3 regions of the Bradyrhizobium sp. BWC-3-1 genome follow, and region 2 is predicted to be linked to each of the others. Evidence: predicted binding sites of a transcription regulator. Region 2 holds the regulator's gene; each other region holds the start of a gene.

Evidence for each region. The regulator PhoB, encoded in region 2, activates phosphate uptake and scavenging genes when phosphate is short. The targets are predictions, from matches to a motif close to TGTCATNNANCTGTCAT.
Region 1: the regulator PhoB is predicted to act here: its motif matches at 1,435-1,451, upstream of RX329_RS07985 (YdcH family protein).
Region 3: the regulator PhoB is predicted to act here: its motif matches at 1,976-1,992, upstream of RX329_RS25940 (DUF47 domain-containing protein).

Annotation. Positions count from the first base shown of each region.
Region 1 covers NZ_CP136625.1:1,644,740-1,648,010, reverse strand. The annotation lists gene RX329_RS07990 (NAD(P)/FAD-dependent oxidoreductase) at 1-1,003, shown strand, start outside; gene RX329_RS07985 (YdcH family protein) at 1,171-1,350, opposite strand; gene RX329_RS07980 (YdcH family protein) at 1,678-1,884, shown strand; gene RX329_RS07975 (hypothetical protein) at 2,004-2,222, shown strand; gene RX329_RS07970 (hypothetical protein) at 2,245-2,496, shown strand; gene RX329_RS07965 (GGDEF domain-containing protein) at 2,497-3,258, opposite strand.
Region 2 covers NZ_CP136625.1:8,463,859-8,467,129, forward strand. The annotation lists gene RX329_RS40465 (aspartate aminotransferase family protein) at 1-144, opposite strand, end outside; gene RX329_RS40470 (GcrA family cell cycle regulator) at 600-1,112, shown strand; gene phoB (phosphate regulon transcriptional regulator PhoB) at 1,350-2,057, opposite strand; gene phoU (phosphate signaling complex protein PhoU) at 2,080-2,796, opposite strand; gene pstB (phosphate ABC transporter ATP-binding protein PstB) at 2,807-3,271, opposite strand, start outside.
Region 3 covers NZ_CP136625.1:5,318,092-5,321,362, forward strand. The annotation lists gene sugE (quaternary ammonium compound efflux SMR transporter SugE) at 1-271, shown strand, start outside; gene RX329_RS25935 (inorganic phosphate transporter) at 264-1,271, opposite strand; gene RX329_RS25940 (DUF47 domain-containing protein) at 1,287-1,931, opposite strand; gene RX329_RS25945 (branched-chain amino acid ABC transporter permease) at 2,090-3,058, opposite strand; gene RX329_RS25950 (branched-chain amino acid ABC transporter permease) at 3,060-3,271, opposite strand, start outside.

The DNA.
Region 1 (3,271 bases), 1.9 Mb from region 2:
AGCCGAGGCCATCGGCACCATCACCTCCTCGCGCAACAGCGAGGTGATCCATGCCGGCATCTACTACCGCGCCGGAAGCTGGATGGCGCGCATGTGCGTCGACGGCAAGCACGCGCTCTATCGTTACTGTTCCGAGCGCGGCATCCCGCACAGGAATTGCGGCAAGCTGATCGTCGCGACCAATCCGAAAGAGACCGAGAAGCTGCAATCGATCAAGGCGCATGCCGAGGCCAACGGCGTGCTCGACATGCAGTTGCTCACGGGTGATGCGGCACGTGCGCTGGAGCCGGCGCTCGCCTGTGACGCCGCGCTGCTGTCGCCGTCGACCGGCATCATCGACAGCCACGCCTACATGCTCTCGCTGCGCGGCGAAGCCGAGGACGCGGGCGCGGCCTTCGCGTTTCACACCCCGCTGATCCGTGCCAAGGCGACCGCCGGCGTCATCGAGATCGAGGCGGGCGGCGAAGCGCCGATGACGCTGCAATGCAGCCTCCTCGTCAACGCCGCCGGGCTCTCGGCGACCACCGTGGCGCGCAACATCGAGGGCATGCCGCTGGAACGGATCCCGACGGCCTACCTCGCCAAGGGAAACTACTTCAGCTGCAATGCTAGGGCGCCGTTCTCGCGCCTGATCTATCCGGTGCCCGAGCCCGGTGGCCTAGGGGTGCATCTGACGCTGGACATGGCCGGGCAGGCCCGTTTCGGCCCTGACGTCGAGTGGATCGAGACGATCGACTATGAGGTCGACCCGTCACGCGCCGAGCGCTTCTACCCGGCGATCCGCAAATACTGGCCGACGTTGCCTGACGGTGCTCTCATGCCGAGCTATTCGGGCATCCGCCCGAAGATCGTGCCGCCGGCGGTGGCCACGCAGGATTTCTTGATGCAGGGCCCGCGCGATCACGGCGTCGAAGGCCTGATCAATCTGTTCGGCATCGAGTCGCCCGGATTGACGTCATCGCTCGCGATCGCGGATCACGTCGCCGAGCTCGCAAACATCTAGTGGTTTAAAGCGAATTGGATTCCGGTTGCGCGTAAAGAACTGCGTCCAGACAAGACGCTGGAGCCGCGCAAATCCTTGCACGCTGCGCGCCTTGCGGCAGGGATGAGCGCAAAGGCTCCCATCCCTGCCTGAAAGGGTGCGATCAACTCTACGCTGTTACGGGGTTACTAGTGGAGCGTGTCGCCGTGCCTGAGACGCTCGATCTGGTCCTTGACCATCAACTTCCGGCGCTTCAACTCAACAATTTGCAGGTCGTCTGTTGAAAGGTGCACGAGAGCTTCGTGCAATTCGTTTTCGAGAGTTTTGTGCTTCCGTTCCAATTCAACCAGATGTGCCTGAATTGTCATTCGAAACCTCCTCGGTAGGGGTGAACCTTGGATTCGACCGGACGAGGAAGTGTACATCACCGATTTGTTCTGTCGATGGATATCAGTCGTCGCGCTGTCATTTTTAGAAATTCATATGTAACGAAGCGTGAGTAAGGGAACCACGCGGGAAAAATCCGTGATATCAATGCGCTTGCGCAACGCCGGAGCGACCGCAGAAATATCTCGCGGGAGATCGGCTCGCGACAGCCCGAGATCGCTTGCGATCACGGCGCGCAAGGACGATAGTTTCCACAGGGCATCCACAGCCTTAATCTCACGCCTATCGGTTTTTCGGCCACCGCAGACATGACCAATGAAGATGCGCGCGAACTCGAATCCGAGCTCGCCCGGTTGCACCAGGAACACCGAGATCTCGATGTGGCGATCGATGCACTGCATCAATCGCCCGCCCCCGACCTGTTGCGGTTACAGCGGTTGAAGAAACGCAAGCTGTTGTTGCGTGACCGTATCGCGTTCATCGAAGACCAGATCACGCCCGACATCATCGCCTGATCCACGGGTAGAACTTTACGGCGGCCCCGCCGCACGTAAATCCGCTTGACTCGAAAGGAACAAAATAAGAACATTTGAGCACCCAACACCCCCGGGGAAACCGTCTAAGGAAAATGCAGATGTCGGCAACCGCCCTTCTCGACAACAGCCATTATGAACAAGCCTGCGATCAGGCGATCGCGATGTGCGACGGCAATCTGCGCAGCACCATCAAGGCGCTGATCATGGCCAATGAATATCTGGAGGCCGAGCTGGAAGAATTGCAGGCGGCGGTTTCCGCAGGCTGCATTCCGGAGACCTCGCGCAGCAAGATGCGGAGCAAGAGCAGCGCCGCCTGACTGTCAGCTATCGGAGCCGACCATGTCCGATGTCACCTATTACGTTGCATTACCTTTCCTGACCGACGAGGACGGATCGCCGGTCGCGGGTGCGGCCGAGGAATGCCAGAGCGCGGCGGCCGCGCTACGGCGCGCCGAGATTATGTCGCACGGCGCCGGCCACACCGGCGCGGTCGCGTTCAGCCGCAGCGGCGATCCCATGACCGGCGAATTCGGGGACGCAAAACTGCTCCGCAGCTTCGGCGACGTACCGAAAGACCTCGGCACGCTTTAACTAGCTGCTGACGAGCCTGATGTGCGGCTCGTGCCGCCGGTGCGCCTTGCGCACATACATCGCGGCATCGGCCTCCTCCAGGGCGCGCGTGGCGTCGGATTGCACTCCGAGCAGGGCGACGCCGGCGGAAGCGCCCGCGCTCACGTGCTGGCCGCGAAAGACAAAGGACAATTCGTCGATGGCCTGCTCGAAAGCCGCGGCCTTCGCCTTGGCGTCGGTCTCGCTGAGATTCCAGAGCAGCAGCGCGAACTCGTCGCCGCCGAGCCGGCCGACCACGTCCGAAGCGCGGATCTGCCGCGTCAGCGTGGTGGCAATCGCCTTCAGGACCTCGTCGCCGGCCGCATGGCCGAAGGAATCGTTGATCGGCTTCAACCGATCGACGTCGAGCACGATCAGCGCCCCGCTGGCGCGGTAGCGCTTCATGTAGGCGACGGCGCGGGCGAGCTCGCGTTCGAAGCCGCGCCGGTTCGGAATTTCGAGCAGGAAATCGGTGTCGGCAGCCGCCTCGAGCTCCGCGACCCGCCGCAGCGCCCCCCTGAGCTTGCTCCGGAGCTCGCGGATGGTCGCGTTGATGGCCGGCTCGATGGCCGCTTTGGCCCCGTCATCGGCAGACGCTGCCCGCTGCGACGGCCTGGTCGGACGCCGCGCCGGACCCTTGATCCGACGCTTGGCCGGACGCTTGAGAGCAACTTTGGAGCGGCCGGCACTGGCCTTCGGGCCCTTTTTGGCCTTCGCAGCGCTTGCCCTTTTTGGTTTCTTCATGGGCATCCTGCTC
Region 2 (3,271 bases):
GAGCGCATTCACCGCCACCCCGGAGGTGAAATCGAGATAGCGCTCGCCATTGGTCGCGATCAGCCAGCAGCCTTCGCCACGCTCGAAACCAAGGTCGGACCTGGCGAAAACGGGGAGCAAATGCGGCGCTGCGCTGTTAGTCATGATGGTCACTTGAATGTTGCGGACGGAGTGAGCGTGCATTGCGCAACGCACCATCGACCGGCCCGGAAAACGAAACGTGCCGCCTCTTGAGGGCGGCACGTGCGACTATCTTAGGCCTGGTGAAACGGGTGTCAATGCCGCCCGGAAAGCCTCGCGAAACGCTGAATCCGTAGTCTTGCGGTGCCGATTTTGCGGGATTTGGCCACGGAACATGTGGAAGCGAGTCGGCGGACTCTTGCGCGGGAGTCACGCCATATTGTAGCGTTTGGATTGTCAGATACGACATCTCGTGCAGTGGTTCTGATCTTTAAGTCCTTATGTACCGGCGTAAACGTTCGGGCGTTCAAGACGCGCCCGGCGAGCCTTAAGGGATTCTGGCGGCACGGGTTTTTGAAGGCTTAGGCATTCGCTGCGAGGCCCCAGGATGGCTGGCGCGCAGCGAGGGAAAGGGTGCAATGACGGTTTTGACCTGGTCCGATGATCGCGTCGAGCAGCTGAAAAAGCTCTGGGAGGCCGGACTTTCGGCCAGCCAGATCGCGGCGGAGCTCGGCAATGTGACCCGCAATGCCGTGATCGGCAAAGTGCACAGGCTCGGCCTTTCGGGCCGCGCCAAGAGCCCATCATCGGCAGCGCCGCGGCCGCGCAAGGCGCGCCCCGCGCAGCACATGATGCGGGTGAGCCGCCCGATCTCGCGCGGCAACACCGCGCTGGCGCAGGCCTTCGAGGTGGAGGCTGAGCCGGATCCGGTCACCTATGACAACGTGGTGCCGATGAGCCAGCGGCTGTCGCTGCTGGAATTGAACGAGGCGACCTGCCACTGGCCGGTCGGCGATCCCTCGAGCCCGGACTTCTTCTTCTGCGGTGGAAGGGCGCTGTCCGGACTGCCCTATTGCGCTCAGCACTCGCGCGTTGCGTACCAGCCGGCGTCGGATCGGCGCCGCGCACCGGTAAAGCCGGGTCCCCGTTAGTCGTCACGCGAAGACAGTTCAACAATTTCAGTGTCGTCCCGGCCTAGTGCGCAATTGCGCACAGGGGGCCGGGACCCATACTCCGAGCACGCAATAATCGTGCGGAAGGGGTCACTCCGAGTCTTCGCCAAACCACGTTCGGTGGTTATGGGCCCGGATCAGCGCTCGCTTCGCTCGCTTGTCCGGGACGACGGCTGAGAATGCAGGGACAGCTCGCCAACAAACAAGCCTGCAACCCTACACCTGCTCTGCCTTGGCAAACCGATCATCCAGCGCGTAGCCGGCGCCGCGGACGGTGCGGATCGGGTCCTGCTCGCGGCCGAGATTGAGCAGCTTGCGCAGGCGGCCGATATGCACGTCGACGGTGCGCTCGTCGATATAGATGTCGCGGCCCCAGACGCTGTCGAGCAGCTGTTCGCGCGAGAACACCCGTCCCGGGTGCTCCAGGAAGAACTCCAGCAGGCGATATTCGGTCGGACCGAGATCGATCGGCCGGCCCGAGCGCGCCACGCGGCGCTTGTCACGGTCGAGCTCGATGTCGCCAAAAGCAAGGACGGTGGCGAGGCGCTCCGGGCTCGCGCGCCGCAGCAGGCCTTTCACGCGCGCCAGCAGCTCCGGCACCGAGAACGGCTTGACGATGTAATCGTCGGCGCCGGTCGCAAGACCCCGCACCCGCTCGCTCTCCTCGCCGCGCGCGGTGAGCATGATGATCGGGAGCTGCTTGGTCTCGGGACGGGTGCGAAGCCGCCGACACAATTCGATGCCTGACAGGCCCGGCAGCATCCAGTCGAGCACGATCAGATCGGGGATGTGCTCCTTGAGGCGGGTGTCGGCGTCGTCGCCGCGCATCACCGTCTCGACGTCATAGCCGTCGCCTTCGAGGTTGTAGCGGAGAAGCTCGGTCAGGGCTTCCTCGTCCTCAACCACCATAATGCGTGCGCCCATCGGGTCGTCGCTCCTTAAATCTTCAGGTGTTCGGTACCGTGTTGGCAAAGGTCGTCATGTCGCCCTTCGGCCGCTTGTCGGTGATCGCCTGGCCCTCGATCATGTAGAACACGGTCTCGGCGATATTGGTGGCGTGGTCGCCGATCCGCTCGATGTTCTTGGCGCAGAACATCAAATGGATGCAGAACGAGATATTGCGCGGATCCTCCATCATGTAGGTGAGGAGTTCGCGGAACAGCGAGGTGCAGATGGCGTCGACTTCCTCGTCGCCCTTCCACACCGCCATCGCCGCCGGCAAATCATGCGCGGCATAGGCGTCCAGCACCGACTTGACCTGCTGCTGCACGAGGTCGGTCATGTGCTCGAGGCCGCGGAACAGCTTGAGCGGATGGAAGTCCGTCTCCAGCGCCGCAACCCGCTTGCCCATGTTCTTGGCGAGGTCGCCGATGCGCTCGAGATCGGTCGCGACGCGCATGGCGCCGACGATCTCGCGCAGATCGACCGCCATCGGCTGGCGGCGGGCGATGGTGAGCACCGCACGCTCCTCGATGCGCTTCTGCAGCGCGTCGAGCTCGGTGTCGATGGCGACGACGCGCTGGCCGAGCGGGACGTCGCGGCGGATCAGCGCGTCGACGGACTCGACGATCATGCGCTCGGCGATGCCGCCCATCTCGGCGACCAGGCGAGTGAGTTCCTGGAGGTCGGTGTCGAAGGCCTTTGCGGTATGTTCAGAACCCATGTCGCGTCTCCTAGCCGAACCGGCCGGTGATGTAATCCTGCGTGCGCCGATCGGACGGCGACGTGAAGATCTTGCTGGTGTCGTCGAACTCTATCAGCTCGCCGAGATACATGAAGGCGGTCTTGTCGGAGACGCGCGCCGCCTGCTGCATGTTGTGGGTGACGATCGCAATCGTGTAATCCTCGGACAGCTCCTGGATCAGCTCCTCGACCTTGGCGGTCGAGATCGGGTCGAGCGCCGAACAGGGTTCGTCGAACAGAATCACCTCGGGCCTCACCGCGACGGTGCGGGCGATGCAGAGGCGCTGCTGCTGGCCGCCGGAGAGCGACAGGCCGGAGGCGTTGAGCTTGTCCTTGACCTCGTTCCACAGCGCGCCGCCGCGCAGCGCCTTCTCGACGCGGCCGTCCATCTCGGACTTCGAGATCTTCTCATAGAGACGGATGCCGAACGCGATGTTCTCGTAGATCGTCATCGG
Region 3 (3,271 bases), 3.1 Mb from region 2:
CTGGGCCATCGGCCTCAAATATACCGAGGGGTTCACCAGGCTCGTTCCGTCAATCCTCACGCTCGGCGCCATGGCCGGCAGCATCATCCTGCTCGGGCTCGCTCTCAAATCGCTGCCGATTGGAACCGCTTATGCGGTCTGGACCGGCATCGGTGCGGTCGGCACCGCGACGCTCGGCATCGTCCTGTTCGGCGAGCCGGCCACCGCGTTCCGCCTCGCCAGCATCGGGCTGATCGTCGCCGGCATTGTCGGACTGAAGCTGGTTACCTGACGAAGATCTTGACCGCCCACCAGCTCAGCGCGGCGACGATGGCCGAGGCCGGCATCGTGATCACCCAGGCATAGACGATCGAGCTGGCGACGTTCCAGCGCACCGCCGAGAGGCGGCGGGCCGCGCCGACGCCGACGATGGCGCCGGTGATGGTGTGGGTGGTCGAGACCGGAACACCGAGAAAGGTCGCCATGAACAGGGTCGCGGCACCGCCGGTCTCGGCGCAAAAGCCCTGCATCGGGGTCAGCCTGGTGATGCGCAGGCCCATGGTGCGGACGATGCGCCAGCCGCCCATCAGCGTTCCCATCGCCATCGCGGCCTGGCACGAGAGCACCACCCAGAAGGGTACGAAGAATTCGCCGCCGAGCTGGCCCTGCGAATAGAGCAGCACGGCGATGATGCCCATGGTCTTCTGAGCGTCGTTACCACCATGGCCGAGCGAATAGAGCGAGGCGGAGGCGAATTGCAGGATGCGGAAGGCGCGATCCACGGCAAAGGGCGTGGAGCGCACCGAGGCCCAGGAGACGATCGCGACCAGCACCATCGCGAGCAGGAAGCCGACCAGCGGAGACAGCACGATGGCGATCACCGTCTTGGACAACCCGCTCCAGACCGCCGCTGAAAGGCCGGCTTTGGCCACGCCGGCACCAAACAAGCCGCCGATCAATGCATGAGACGAGGACGATGGGATGCCGAGCGCCCATGTCACCAGGTTCCAGACGATGGCGCCGACCAGCGCGGCGAAGATCACCTGAGCATCCACGATCGCGGGATCGATGATGCCGGTGCCGATAGTCTGGGCAACGTGCAGCCCGAACACCATGAAGGCGACGAAGTTGAAGAACGCGGCCCAGAACACCGCGTATTGCGGCCGCAGCACGCGGGTCGAGACGATGGTCGCGATCGAATTGGCGGCGTCGTGCAGGCCGTTCAGGAAGTCGAACAGCAGCGCGACGGCGATCAATCCGACAAGGACGGGAAGACCCAACGCAACATCCACGGCGTGGCCCCTGCCCTAAACTTGCTCGATGACGATGCTGTTGATCTCGTTCGCGACGTCGTCGAAGCGGTCGGCGACTTTCTCGAGATGGTCGTAGATCTCTGCGCCGACGATGAAATCCATCGCGTTGCCGCCGCGATGCTTGAGGAACAGTTCCTTCAGCCCGATATCATGGAGATCGTCGACGCGGCCTTCCAGCTTGCCAAGCTCTTCCGTGATCGCGGTCAGCATGGCCACGTTCTGACCGATCTTCTGCATCAGCGGCAGCGCGCGGCCGACCAGATTGGCGCATTCGATCAGAAGCCCGCCGATCTCCCGCATCGGCGGCTCGAAGCTGCGGACCTCGAACAGCATCACGGCCTTGGCGGTCTGCTGCATCTGGTCGATGGCGTCGTCCATCGAGGTGATCAGGTTCTTGATGTCGCCGCGGTCGAACGGGGTGATGAAGGTGCGGCGCACCGCGGTCAGCACCTCACGGGTGATGTTGTCGGCATCGTTCTCGAACTGGTTGACGCGCTGGCAATAGACCGGCGTCTCCTCGCCCCCGTTGAGCATGCTCTGGAGCGCGATCGAGCCCTGGATCACGGTCTGGGCGTGGCGGTCGAACAGGTCGAAGAACCGTTCTTCCTTCGGCAGGAAAGCGCGAAACAATCGCATCATGGGAGAGAGACTACCGGTTGGATGATGGCCTGGCCCAAGCGGGCCGTCATGAAACTGTCATAGACCATTTTCGATCCACGCGCGTGCCACCTCACGCCCGTGGAGCCGGATCATCCACCGCTTTCGCGCGTCAACACATCTTCTATTATATCAACGACTTACAGCGACCGCCGGAAGTAATGCGCGATTTCGCCGATGACGCCACGGCGGAAGGTGAGCACGCAGATCACGAAGATCGAGCCCTGGATCACGGTCACCCATTGACCGAACCCCGCCAGATATTGCTGCATGGCGATGATCACGAAGGCACCGACCACGGGACCGAAGACGGTTCCGAGTCCGCCGACCAGCGTCATCAGCACGACTTCGCCCGACATCGACCAGTGCACGTCGGTGAGCGAGGCATTCTGCGCCACGAAGACTTTCAGCGCACCGGCAAAGCCGGCCAGCGTGCCCGACAGGACGAAAGCCAGGAACTTGTACTGATCGGTGCGGTAACCCAGCGAGATCGCGCGCGGCTCGTTCTCGCGGATCGCCTTGAGGACTTCGCCGAACGGCGAGTTGATGATGCGGAAGATCAGCAGGAAGCCGGCGAGGAAACCGACCAGCACCACGTAGTAGAGCACGGTGGGCTTGGTCAGATCGAAGACGCCGAACATGCGTCCCTGCGGAATGCCCTGGATACCGTCTTCGCCATGGGTGAACGGCGCCTGGAGGTAGATGAAGTACAAGAGCTGCGACAGCGCCAGCGTGATCATCGAGAAATAGATGCCCTGGCGGCGGATCGAGATATAGCCCGTGATGAGCGAGAGCACGAAGGCACCGGCGACCCCGACGAGGATGCCGAGTTCCGGCGGCAGCGCCCATACTTTCAGCGCATGCGCGCTGCAATAGCCGGCCGTGCCCAGGAACATCGCATGGCCGAAGGACAGTAAACCGCCGTAGCCGATCAGCAGGTTGAAGGCGCAGGCGAGCAGCGCGAAGCACAGCGCCTGCATCACGAAGAACGGGTAGACCCCCGTGAATGGCACCGAAGCCAGCAGCAGCGCCATCACCACGAACACGATCATCTCGTCGCGGATCGCGCGCGGGGTTACCGGCAGCGTGTCGTCCGTCAAGGCTGTCATATCAGGCCGCCCTTCCCGTCAATCCCGTTGGCTTCACCAAGAGCACCAGCACCATCAGCACGAACACGACGGTGTTGGAGGCCTCGGGGTAGAAATATTTGGTCAGGCCTTCGATCACACCGAGCGCGAAGCCGGTGATGATGGAGCCCATGATCGATCCCATGCCGCCGATCACGACCACCGCGAACACCACGATGATGAGGTCGGCGCCCA